2 linked regions of the Rhodoligotrophos appendicifer genome follow. Each later gene encodes a partner of the first gene's protein in a complex. Links are inferred from orthologs where the notes say so. Each region holds a gene or a part of one and is shown in the gene's direction. Other genes may lie near its edges.

Region 1 (7,386 bases):
GAACTCCTGGTCATTGCAGTCGTAGCGATTGTGGTGATTGGCCCAAAAGACCTGCCGGATATGTTGAAGGGTCTCGGGCGCTTCCTGCGAAAAATGAGGTTGATGGCCGGTGACTTTCAAAGGCAGCTGGATCAAGCTGGCTTCGAAGATGTTCGAAAGGGAATTGAGGAGGTTCGTAGTTTGACGTCTCCGAGTGGCGTAATCGCGCGAAGCATTGCGTCCTCTATTGAGACCGATGATAGCAAGCGGACGATTGAACAGAAGGCTTCCGCTGAGCCCGCGGCAGCCCAAGTGTCAGTTGAAACAAAGGAAAATGTCCCTTCAGTCGATACCACCATCGCTAAGGTTTCGATTTCCACTGAGGATACAGCGATTGGGACAAGCTCGTCTGACGCGACGTTGCAAGACCGCCCCCACCAGTCAACGACGGAAATGATGCCTACGACCGATAAGGTGGAGGGAGATCTGATCGGGTCGCCCGCGACCGATAACACCACCGCCAGTTCTCGCGCTTGAGTGACCCGCATCCAATGAGCAAAGAAGACATCGATGCCACTCAGGCTCCATTGATGGACCATCTAATCGAGCTTAGGTCTCGCTTGGTTAGATCGCTCCTCGGGCTGCTGATTGCCTTTTTGTTCTGTTTTTATTTTGCCACGACGATCTTCAATATACTGATTTGGCCGTACGAGTGGGCAGTCGGTGATTCGACGCAGGTGCGCCTGATTTACACTGCCCCGCAAGAATATTTCTTCACTCAGCTTAAAATAGCACTTTGGGGCGGCTTTTTTCTCGCCTTCCCGATCATAGCCACACAGATTTACATGTTTGTTGCACCCGGTCTCTACAAGAATGAGCGACAAGCGTTCATGCCTTTTCTTGTCGCGACGCCGTTTCTCTTCATTCTCGGCGCCGGCTTAGTCTATTTCTTTATCTTACCCATGGCACTGGCCTTTTTCGCAAGTTTTCAGCAGACGGGCAGTACCGGTGCAATAATTGAGCTGCTGCCGAAGGTGAGTGAGTATCTTGACCTGATCATGACCTTGATGATCGCGTTTGGTATTTGCTTTCAACTGCCAGTGATTCTGACCCTCTTGGTTAAAGTTGGTATATTAAGCGCTGAGGGCCTCCGCAAGAAACGGCGCTATGCGATTGTCGCAGCTTTTGCCATTGCTGCCTTTATGACGCCTCCGGATCCCTTCAGTCAGATCGGGCTTGCTCTGCCTCTGATCGGATTGTTTGAGGTTTCATTGTATCTGGCGCGAGGAATTGAAAAGAAGCGATTAGCGGAAGATGCCCGCCGAGATCAGGAAAGCCCACTCGACGTTTGATCTTCTTTTCTCTGGCCCGCAACTCCTGTCGAGGCCTTCCTATGAGGCTCGTGGAAAGCTGAAAGAGTGATCTTCAACTCCAAACAAGGAATTTGACTGCGGCTGCACCAGGCAACCGCAAGCTTGATCCCAACGCCAGCAGCGCAACAGAGTCAGATGCGTACCGCCCCACCATCGATCAATACCGTTCTGCTCGATTTGATCGATCTGCCCGCTGACAACGGCATGACCAAAATCCGTCAAGGACAGTTCTGCGCCAAGGTAATGTGCGATGCGATTGGCGTCGGGAGTGTCCGAGGTCACCAGCTCTGGAGTGAACTCATCTGTCGTCCGGCAATAGATATCTCGGAAGCGCTCCGGCAGTCCGGAGATCAGAGGGTGTCGAGCGAAGGCTAAATCCTCCAGCCTCCGCCAGAAGCTCCAATCACCGAGGAAAACGGCAGGCTCTCTGCGTTGATTTTCATTAAACAGTGTTTGAGGTGAAGCTGTTTTCTCCCGGAGTGCCTGCAGAACACGGCGTTCTGTGCGGCTGAGCCCATCGGCTTGTCCGGGCAACTCCTCCAAGGCACGAAACATTGCCGCACGTAGGAAGGGGAACCGCGCAAGATCCGGATCGGTAGCCAGTCTCGACCAAGCCTCAGGCGTCGGCGAGCAGTAGGATGTCCACACTTGGCTTGCTATCTCAAAATCGGTATCCGTCACAGAGCGTTTGGTGCTTGCGAAACGGGCGATCGAGTCTGGTGCATGACGTCCGAGATAATCGTTGGCCTGCACGAGTTTCACGTCACCGACGACTTCACTTCGATTAAGCGCGTCCAGTGTCTGGAATAACTGCAACTGATCATAAAGATCATGCTCGAACCAGAGTTCAATCGACTGTTCGGGATCTATACTTTCGAGCTGCATGCGTCGATGCGCAAATTCTTCTTCGATTTCGTGTAACGGTACCGCGAAGGCCTCGCTGAGAAAGGCAGCGCGGATTTCATCAAGAGTCCTGAGGTCGCTCGTAAGGGGCACGGGCCCGTCGATCAGCGTGTCGCGCCACGGCACGATCGTGTGGGCAAGCCCTGCAGACTTCAGTGTGTCTGCCACGATATCCCCATTCGTGATGATCAGGGTCATCAAGGAGCCTTTCAACTGAAATGTTTAATTGATGCTGACTTTGCCGTGAGAATGCGACCATTCCTTGGCTTGAGGGATCGGATTTCCTGAATCGAGATGCGCATAAATGCGCCCGCAGGTGATGCGCCTCTTCACCCTGTCGACCCACAAGGTTATAGAGGCGTCCGACCTTTGTTCACCGGAGTAGGGATCATGACTGCTATCATTGACATCACGGCTCGCGAAATTCTCGATAGCCGGGGGAACCCGACCGTGGAAGTTGATGTGACCCTTGAGGAGGGCTACTTCGGACGTGCGGCTGTTCCGTCGGGAGCATCCACAGGAGCACATGAGGCTGCGGAGCTGCGCGATAGCGACCAAGGTCGCTACGGGGGCAAGGGCGTAGCGCAGGCCGTAGCCAACGTGAATGGGGAGATCTTCGAAGCTATCGCCGGTCTTGATGCTGAGGATCAGGTGGCACTTGACCGGATCATGATCGACCTCGACGGAACCGATAACAAGTCTCGTCTGGGAGCAAATGCGATTCTCGGCGTTTCGCTTGCCGTCGCCCATGCCGCTGCTCAGGCAAGTGGCCTGCCTCTTTACCGATATGTGGGGGGTACCTCCGCGAGAACCCTGCCTGTGCCGATGATGAACATTATCAATGGGGGGGCGCATGCCGATAATCCCATCGACATCCAGGAATTCATGATCATGCCAATTGGCGCGGAAACTTTCGCAGATGGTCTGCGGATGGGGGCAGAAATTTTCCATCGCCTCCGCAGCGAACTCAAGAATGCAGGACATAACACCAATGTTGGGGACGAAGGAGGGTTCGCGCCGAATCTCGCCTCAACAGAAGAAGCATTGAATTTTGTGACCCGTGCCATTGAGCTCGCGGGGTACACGCCAGGGGATGATGTAATGTTGGCCTTGGATTGCGCATCGACCGAATTTTATAGGGATGGAAAGTATCAACTGACCGGTGAGAAGATGGTGCTTGATGCCGCATCAATGGCGGAATACCTGGCCGCTTTGGTAGAGCGCTTTCCCATAATTTCCATTGAGGACGGAATGGCCGAGGATGACTGGGATGGTTGGCAGATGCTTACAGATCGGCTCGGCAGCCAGATCCAGCTTGTTGGCGATGACCTCTTTGTGACCAATCCGGCGCGGCTGCGGGATGGAATTGCGGCAGGAGCGGGGAATGCGATCCTCGTTAAGGTCAACCAGATCGGAACGTTGTCGGAAACGCTTGAGGCTGTTGAGGTTGCCCACAAGGCCGGGTACAGGGCGGTAATGTCCCACCGCTCTGGGGAGACGGAGGATGTTACAATTGCCGACCTAGCGGTGGCGACGAACTGTGGTCAGATCAAGACTGGTTCCTTAGCGCGCAGTGACAGGCTCGCAAAATATAATCAGCTTCTACGAATTGAAGAGCAGCTTGGCACTGCGGCGACCTATGCTGGACGCTCAATTCTCCGGGGCTGACGGAAACTATGGCCCATGCAACCTGCCGGTAGGATTTGGCACCCGCCTTATTATAAAGGCGAGCGGCAAGCGAGAAGATTAAACTCTGCCGCACGGAATCCAGCTTCGAACTGAAGCCGAAGCAGCTAGTCTGAAAAAATGGGTGGTCTCATGCATTCTCCGACGGCGCAAGCGGCTCTGAGTGAAACGTCTCTCAAAAACTATATTGGCGGCCGTTATGTGAACTCTGCAGGCAACGAGCAGTTCAACGCGTTGAACCCTGCAACCGGCGAGATTATCTGCAACGTCCAACAGGCTAGTGAAGCGGATCTGGAAGCCGCATTGGCTTCGGCTCAGGCTGGCTTCCAACTCTGGCGGAAGATGACCGGCGCGGAGCGCGGCCGGATCCTGCGCCGAGCTGCTGATCTGTTGCGTGAGCGTAACGACGAACTAGCCACGCTAGAAGTTCTGAACACCGGCAAACCCATCCAGGAGGCGATCGCTGTAGATATATATTCGGGTGCTGACTGTCTGGAATTTTTCGGCGGCGTAGCAGCGTCCATTCATGGTCATCACTATCAGTTTGGAGCCAACTTTGCTTACACTCGGCGCGAGCCGTTAGGGGTATGCGCGGGTATTGGTGCTTGGAACTATCCAATACAGATCGCGTGCTGGAAGTCGGCACCCGCCTTGGCCTGCGGGAACGCCATGATCTTTAAACCTGCGGAGATGAGCCCACTGACGGCCGCGAAGCTGGCTGAAATTTACACGGAGGCGGGTCTGCCGGCTGGAGTATTCAATGTTGTGCAGGGCGACGCCAGCGTGGGGCAATGGCTCACACGGTCTGCTGGAATTGCGAAGGTATCGCTCACAGGGGAGCTCAGCACAGGCAAGAAGGTTTTGGCTGCCGCCGCAGAGACCCTGAAGCATGTCACTCTGGAGCTTGGAGGCAAGTCACCGATTATAGTGTTTGAGGATGCCGATCTCGATAGCGCCGTGTCCGGCGCGATCCTCGGCAATTTCTATACTCAAGGGGAAATTTGTTCGAACGGCACCAGGGTCTTCGTACAGAAATCGGTGCTGGAAGAGTTCCTTGGAAGGATGGCTTCGCACGCGAAAAGAATACGGATCGGCAATCCTCTCGATCCTCAAACCCAGATGGGGGCACTTATTTCGCCTGAACACGGGCAAAAGGTCATGGAATTTATTGAGCGCGGCAAGAGCGAGGGCGCGCGGCTGATCTGCGGCGGTCAAAGGGCCATGGTGCAGGGCTGCGAAGCAGGATGGTTCATTGAACCCACTGTTTTTGCTGATTGTCGAGACGACATGACCATTGTGAAGGAGGAGATCTTCGGCCCGGTCATGTCAGTCTTGAGCTTCGAGGAGGAAGCTGAGGTCATCAGCCGGTCCAACGATACGATATATGGCTTGTCAGCTGGGGTATTCACCCGCGATTTGGCGCGGGGTCATCGTGTGGCCGCGGCGCTGGAGGCTGGCACCTGTTGGATCAACACATACAATGTGACCCCGGTTGAGCTGCCCTTCGGTGGTTACAAACAGTCTGGCATGGGCCGAGAGAATTCCCTTGCCGCAATTGAACACTATACTCAAATTAAAACCGTATACGTCGAAACGGATAAAGTTCAGTCGCCGTATTGACAGGCTAACAGAGCGGAAAAGCGGCTAATATTCTGAACAAAGATATTCCAAATCGACGGAACTTCTAGATTCTTACCTCTGGAAGGCCAAAAACCTCACCGCTGCGCAACACTTTCGGATCGTAGGCTTTGCGTGAGAAGACTTGGCGTACAAGGGGCTCGAAAAAGGACAATGGTTTCATTGGATAATCGGGGTCGAACGAGGTCTGATCCCAGCGCTCACAGAAGTCAACAGTCGTGGGATAGAAAGGGCTGTCCGCATATTTTTCGCGCTCCATGCGATCCCAGCCATAATGGTGAGCATAATAGTACATTTGAAAAGCGCCATGGTGCTCAACAACCCACGCGCATTCGTCGCGAACGTAAGGCCTGAGGATCTCAGCAGCAAAACGATCGTGATTTTGAGGTGCCAATCCGTCGCCGATGTCATGCAGGAGGGTGGCCACTATCCAATCTGCATCCGCCCCGTCATGAAGTGCACGGGTCGCCGACTGCAATCCATGTTCAAGGCGACTAATTTTGTATCCAGACAGTGTCTCCTCAGCTTGCCTGGCCAGTTCACGTAACAACCGATCAGCAGTCTGGGCGAGATAGGCTTTCTCCAGTTCGTGCAGCAACTCGTAGTCTTCCTTGCTGCCGTCCTTCATCTGTGTGAATGAGACACTTTCCATGGTGATGCTCCCAGTTGCCGCATTCGCTAGCATACGGGACGCGGTGCGGGAATCAACGAGCTCTTGGAAGGCAACTGATCGCAAGGCTCAGACACGTGGAACCAAAGCTTATTGGCGGCGTTGAAGCGCCATGACTGATAAGCAAGATACGTCTCACTCCGGTGATCAAAAGCCTGTTCTGACTCCCACCGAGGCTCGACAGGGTGCTCCACGGCAGAACGTCAGGGTCGTACTAATTGTGTCCCTGGTTCTTATAATCGTAATCTTTGGAGCGCTTTTCGCTTCTTACCAGTGAGGTGGCCTCCTGGTAAATTGCTTGACCTTAAATGCTCGTCCTGAACTAAAGGATCGCAGAAGCCTCGGATGGGCCGTCTGACGATGACGACATGGTGACGCCTCTGGAGCAGATACGCCGGCTAACTAGCGCGTTGGATTTTGCACGCGCCAGCGCATTTCTCCAGGATTGTGATCTGCGCTATGTTTGGGTTGCGACTTCAGTTCCGTTCTTCTCAGAAGGCAAGCTTCTAGGAAAAACTGACGCCGAAGTGCTTGCTGAGGAGACGGCAAGACAGATCGTACCCTTGAAGCGGTCGGTTATTTCAACAGGACGAGGGCAAAACGGCGAGTTCTTCCATACTCTTCCCTCAGGTGAAAGACGTTGGTACTCTGTCAAATTGGATCCATGGCTGGATCAGGATGGAACGACACTCGGTGTTTTCACAGCCGCCCTTGATGTAACCGATCAGCGGTTAATGGATGAAAGGCTGGTTGTTCTGATGCGCGAGGTGGCGCATCGATCCAAGAATCTTCTTGCAATTATACAGGGTCTATCGAACCAAACTGCCCGCACGAGTTCGACAATTGCCGAGTTCGCTTCGAAGTTTACGGGGCGCTTGTTATCCTTGGGTCATGCTCAGGATCTCTTGACCGCGACGGACTGGCAAGGTGCTTCAATCGATGATCTGATCAAGTTTCAGCTCGGGCCTTATCTCGAGGCGTATGATCGACAGATCTTAACGCATGGACGCCCGATGATGCTGAAGTCCAATGCTGCACAATACCTTGGCCTCGCGCTTCATGAGTTGGTGACAAACGCTGCTAAACACGGGACACTTTTGGAGGCAAGTGGTGAAGTCTCGATTTCCTGGCGCATAG
Region 2 (5,673 bases), on another replicon or contig:
CATTGCGTCTGAATTGCAGGCCTGCTCTAGGCGGGCCGCGCATTTGACCTCGTGCTTTCGGGCCGAGTTATTGAAACCGCTTCGGCCAAGGCCGAGGCTGCTATGGACTGAATCGGAACAGGCATTGCTGACGCACGCGAAGAGGGAACGGGAGAGCATTACGCCGGAGTTCAAGCTCCTTGGAGCACCGGCCGCTCTTTCTGCCACACGCGCGAGCAGCAACAACCGGCCTGCCCTCACAACATCACTATGCGCTCGCGCTCGCCCGCTGGCGGCCTCTTTGGCCGAGACCGGCGGTTTTGAGCTGCGGCCCGCGCGAGCGCGGGAGAAAGTATCCTATGGGAAGCAATATGCTGATCGACGCGGCCCACCCGGAAGAGACCCGGGTCGTCGTGCTGCGTGGAAACAAGATTGAGGAATTCGACTACGAATCGTCGTCCCGGAAGCAGATCAGAGGCAATATCTATCTCGCCAAGGTAACGCGGGTGGAGCCATCGCTCCAGGCGGCCTTCGTCGATTATGGTGGCAACCGCCACGGCTTTCTGGCCTTCAACGAGATCCATCCGGATTATTATCAGATCCCGGTCGCCGATCGTCAGGCCCTGCTGAAGCAGGAGGCCCGCGATGCCATGGCCTCCGGCGACGAGGATATCGAACCGGTCGAGACATCCGAAGCACCGAGCGCCGAAGAAGGCAATGGTGACGGCCGCCGCCGGCGCCGGCATCGCCGCCACAATGGCGCGGAAGCCGATGCCGAGGGCGGCGAAGGCGGCTCCGGCGGCGTCGAGGAGGTCGAGGAGGATCCCGAATCCCAGGCCGTCGACAGTGTCGGCGCCGAGGATGCCCTGGAGGAGGCCTCCCATTTCCAGCGCAATGTCCGCCGGGTCTACAAGATCCAGGAGGTCATCAAGCGCCGTCAGATCCTTCTGGTCCAGGTCGTCAAGGAGGAGCGGGGCAACAAGGGCGCCGCACTCACCACCTATCTGTCCCTGGCCGGCCGCTATTGCGTGCTGATGCCGAACACCGGTCGTGGCGGCGGCATTTCCCGCAAGATCACCGATGCCGGCGATCGGCGTCGCCTCAAGGAGGTGGCCCGCGAGATGGAGGTGCCCGAGGGCATGGGCGTCATCGTCCGCACCGCCGGCGCCAACCGCACCAAGGTCGAGATCAAGCGCGACTACGATTATCTGCTCCGCCAGTGGGAGAGCATCCGCGATCTGACGCTGCAATCCACGGCCCCCGCCCTCATCTACGAGGAGGGCAGCATCATCAAGCGGGCGATCCGCGACCTTTATACGAAGGATGTCGACCAAGTCCTCATCGAGGGCCCCGTCGCCCATCGTGAGGCGCGCGAATTCATGAAGATGCTCATGCCGAGCCATGCGCGCAACGTGAAGCCCTATATGGAGCCGCGCCCGCTCTTCAGCCGCTACCAGGTGGAAAGCCAGCTCGACGGCCTGTTCTCCCCCGTCGTCACTCTGAGCTCGGGGGGCTACATCGTCATCAATCAGACCGAGGCCCTGGTCTCCATCGATGTGAACTCCGGCAAGTCGACCCGCGAGCACAATATCGAGGACACCGCCCTCAAGACCAATCTCGAGGCTGCCGATGAGGTCGCCCGCCAATTGCGTCTGCGCGACCTTGCCGGCCTGATCGTCATCGACTTCATCGACATGGAGGAGAAGCGCAACAACCGCAATGTCGAGCGCCGCATGAAGGAGGCGCTGAAGAACGATCGCGCCCGCATTCAGGTCGGCCGCATCAGCCATTTCGGCCTGCTCGAAATGTCCCGTCAGCGCCTGCGCGTGGGCATGCTGGAGGGATCGACCATCCCCTGCCCGACCTGTCAGGGCCGCGGCATCGTCCGCTCCATCGAATCCTGCGCGCTGTCCGTGCTGCGGGGCATCGAGGAGTATCTCATGCGCCGCCCCGAGGATGTCACCGTCCGCTGCGACCCGCATGTCGCCTTCTATCTGCTGAATCAGAAGCGCCACAATGTTCTGACCATCGAGGCCGCTTACGCAATTTCGATCTATCTCGAGCCCTCCGACGAGCATCACAACGAGAACTTCAAGGTCGAGCGCGCCGAGGGCCGCCCGGTCCGGCCGCTGCCCATCGCCGTGCAGATCGACACCTCCTATGCCGATTTCGACGAGGAGGAAGAGGAGGTCGTGGTCGAGGAAAGCGTGGCCGAGCAGCCCGAGAGGATCGGCGATGTCGAGACTGTCGCGGAGACCGCAGAGACCGCCTTCGAGGAGCGCGACGACGAGCGCGAGCGTCACCAGCCGGGCGAGGATGACGGCAGCCGCCGTCGCCGCCGTCGCCGCGGTCGTCGGGGCGGTCGCCGCAATCGCGAGTTTGAGGGCACCGCGGCCGAGGGCCAGGAGAATGGCGACTGGGTCGATCCCGGCTCCCTGCCCCAGCCCGACACCGGCATCACCCCGATCCCCGAATTCCAGCACGCCGTCGAAGGCGACCAGGAAACCGAGGCGAGCCGCAACCGCAGCCGCAGGGGTCGCGGACGTCGCGGCGACCGGTCGCGTCGGGAGGCAGCCGAGCTGGCGCCTGCAGGTCCGATGGAGGATCGCGTCGAAGGCATCCTCTCCGTCGAGATCGAGGCCACCGGCGACGAGTCCTTGGCGGCTGAGCAGATTGCCGTGGACCTCTCCCCCGAGGCGGGCCGGATAAGTGAAGCCTCGGCCGAAGCCCCGGCCGCGCCTGCCATCAGCGACGCCGAAGCCGCCACGCCGGAGGCGACCGAACCGGCGGCAGCCCCCAAGCGCACCCGCAAGCCGCGGGTCCGCAAGACGGCCGCGGCCGAGCCAGCACCGGAGGCCGAAGCCGGCCCCGCTGAGGCGCCGGCCGAGCCTGAGGCTGCCGAGCCTGTGGCTGCTGAGCCTGCGGCCGCCGAAGAGCCGGCGCCCAAGCCGAAGCGGCGCAGTCGCGCCAAGCCCAAGGCGGCAGCGGTGACCGACGACATGATCACCGATCAGGCCGGATCGACGCCCAAGCCTGTTCCGCAATTCGACGAGGCGGCAGCATCTCCGATCCTGCCGGCGGAGCCCTCCGCTCCGACGGAGAGCAGCGAAGCCTCTGCCCCGACATCCGAGCCGGAGCCCGAGACGGTGCAGCACGAGCCGGAGCCTGAAGCAGCGCAGCACCAGCCTGAACCGGCCCGTGAACGCGTGTCTGCTGAGCCTGTCGAGCCGAAGCCCGAGCGTCCGGCCCGGCGCGGCTGGTGGCAGCGCAAGATTTTTGGCGATTGAGGCGATCCCTCCTGCGGCGCGTCCCTGGTGGAATGCGCCGCAGACCCGGGGCTTTGCCCTCGGCGCCACACGCAAATGCGTTCGGCTCAGCCCCAGTATCGCCGCAATTACTGGGGAAGGCTGAAGCCCGATCGGAGATGACGCTGTGCTGATGGGCAGATCACATATCGACTTCAGGTCACTCGCCGCCAGGGCCTGCGCCCTGGTGCTGGCGGTGGCCGTCTTCATGACCGGGATCGGCATCCGCCATCTTGAGGCGGCGGGGCTGCCCTTGATCCGCGATACCGAGATCGAGCAGCTTCTGCGCGATTACGCGACGCCGGTCTTCCGGGCTGCCGGCCTCAGGCCCGACGGCGTGAACGTCTATATTATCAACGCCCCCACCATCAACGCCTTCGTCTCCGGCGGCCAGCGCGTCTTCATCCACACCGGCCTGATCACCGAATGCGAGACGCCCAACGAGGTGATCGGCGTCCTGGCCCACGAGACCGGCCATATCGCCGGCGGCCATCTGACGCGCATGCAGCGCCAGCTCGACAAGGCCTCGACCGCCGCGATCGTCGGCATGCTTCTCGGTGTCGCCACCATGGTGGGCGCCGGTCTCAGCGGCCAGGGCGAGCTCGCCCGCGGCGGCCAGGGCTTGATGCTTGGCGGCCAGTCCTTGGCCGAGCGCAACCTGCTCTCCTATGCCCGCGCCCAGGAATCCTCCGCCGACCAGGCGGCGGTGAAATATCTGACCGCGACCAAGCAATCGGCCAAGGGCATGATCGATCTGTTCGAGAAGCTCTCGAACCAGTCCCTCGCCTCCTCCGTGGCGATCGACCCTTACGTCCTCAGCCACCCCATGCCCCTCGACCGGGTGCGCAATCTCGAGATCAACGCCCGCAAGAGCCCCTATTTCGACACCCCCGACGATCCGGCTCTGTTGGCGCGCCACCGCATGGTCCAGGCGAAGCTCACCGGCTTCTTGGGCTCGCCGCAGCGCGTCTACCAGAAATACCCCACCAGCGACACGAGCCCCCCGGCGCGCTATGCCCGCTCCATCGTCGCCTTCCGCACCGGCGACACCCGCGCGGCCATGGTCGAGATCGACGCGCTGCTCCAGGCGCAGCCGAAGAATCCCTATTTCTGGGAGTTGAAGGGCCAGGCCCTGCTGGAGGGGGGCAGTCCGAAACAGGCCATCGCGCCGCTGCGTAAGGCCGTCGAGCTCATGCCGCGGGCGGATCTGACCCGGGTGATGCTGGCCCAGGCCATGCTGTCCACCGAGGATCCTGGCCTGGTCGACTCCGCCCAGCAGCTCCTGCTCCGCGCCAAGCGCACCGAGGCCGACAGTCCCGATCTCCACGCCCAGCTGGCCTTGAGCTATGCCCGCAAGAACAATATCCCCATGGCCGATCTCGAGACCGCCGAAGTGGCCCTGCTGACCGGCGATTATGATCTCGCCAAGCAGAAGGCGAAGCGCTCCATGGCCGCCTTCAAGCGCGGCACGCCCGAATGGATCCGCGCCAACGATATCTTGAACGTCAAGACCGAAGACAGCTGACCCTCGCCCGTGGCATGGTCGGCGCCGCCTCAATCTGGAGAGTTTTCATGCGCTTTGTCACTCGTCGCCTCGCGCCCCTGGCGATGTCCTGCCTGCTCGGTGTGTCGAGTGTCGCCTCGCCGGCCTTTGCCGCCGAGTTCAACGATGCGCAGCGCGGCGAGATCGTCGACACGATCCGCAGCTATCTCCTGGCCAATCCGGAGTTTCTGCGCGAGGTCATCGCAGCCCTGGAGGCCAAGGACCAGAGCCAGCAGATGGGCCAGGCCAAGGAGGCGATCAAGGAGAACGCTTCCCTGATCTTCCGCAGCAAGACCGACATGGTGGCCGGCAACCCTGAGGGCGACGTCACCGTGGTCGAGTTCTTCGATTACAATTGCGGCTACTGCAAGCGCTCGCTCCCCGACGTGAACGCCCTCCTCGACAAGGACAAGCAGGTCCGCCTGGTGCTGAAGGAGTTCCCGATCCTGGGCCCCGGCTCGATCTTTGCCTCCAAGGCTGCCCTCGCCGCCCGCAAGCAGGAGAAATACCTGGAGCTCCACAACGCGATGATGGAACACAAGGGGACCCTCGACGAAGCCGGCGTGCTGGCCATGTCCGAAAAGCTCGGCCTCGACATCGCGAAGCTGAAGGCCGACATGGAGGCCCCCGAGGTCCAGGCGCAGATCGACGAGAGCTACAAGCTGGCCCAGGCCCTCGGCATCCAGGGCACCCCCGCCTTCATCATCGGCGATCGCTTCATTCCCGGCGCCGTCGGGATCGACACCCTCTCCGAGCTGGTGACCGACGTACGCAAGGACGGCAGTTGCTCGATCTGCTGAGCACAAAAGCAGGCTCCGGCCTGCGCGGACTTCTGAGCACACAGCA

What was found. The genes of interacting proteins can lie anywhere in the genome.
Region 2: the proteins of eno (region 1) and FKM97_RS22985 are in contact, whole or in part, in a solved structure (PDB 2FYM), measured with the Escherichia coli proteins. The link is inferred for Rhodoligotrophos appendicifer from one-to-one orthologs.

What each region holds. Positions count from the first base shown.
Region 1 is NZ_VHKL01000005.1:469,480-476,865, forward strand. The notes cover bases 1,814-4,784. They hold eno (phosphopyruvate hydratase), read left to right. Parts: upstream 1,814-2,645; coding sequence 2,646-3,923; downstream 3,924-4,784. Other genes in these bases: FKM97_RS14055 (DUF1835 domain-containing protein), read right to left, coding at 1,814-2,453; betB (betaine-aldehyde dehydrogenase), read left to right, coding at 4,074-4,784. In the rest of the region: Sec-independent protein translocase protein TatB, read left to right, coding at 1-516; twin-arginine translocase subunit TatC, read left to right, coding at 531-1,331; more of FKM97_RS14055, read right to left, coding at 1,371-1,813; more of betB, read left to right, coding at 4,785-5,561; FKM97_RS14070 (HD domain-containing protein), read right to left, coding at 5,626-6,231; FKM97_RS14075 (sensor histidine kinase), read left to right, coding at 6,618-7,386. UniProt on the Escherichia coli protein: Catalyzes the reversible conversion of 2-phosphoglycerate (2-PG) into phosphoenolpyruvate (PEP). It is essential for the degradation of carbohydrates via glycolysis.
Region 2 is NZ_VHKL01000012.1:12,403-18,075, forward strand. The notes cover bases 1-3,466. They hold FKM97_RS22985 (Rne/Rng family ribonuclease), read left to right. Parts: upstream 1-338; coding sequence 339-3,266; downstream 3,267-3,466. Other genes in these bases: FKM97_RS22990 (M48 family metalloprotease), read left to right, coding at 3,418-3,466. Outside these bases: more of FKM97_RS22990, read left to right, coding at 3,467-4,809; FKM97_RS22995 (DsbA family protein), read left to right, coding at 4,857-5,627. UniProt on the Escherichia coli protein: Endoribonuclease that plays a central role in RNA processing and decay. Required for the maturation of 5S and 16S rRNAs and the majority of tRNAs. Also involved in the degradation of most mRNAs.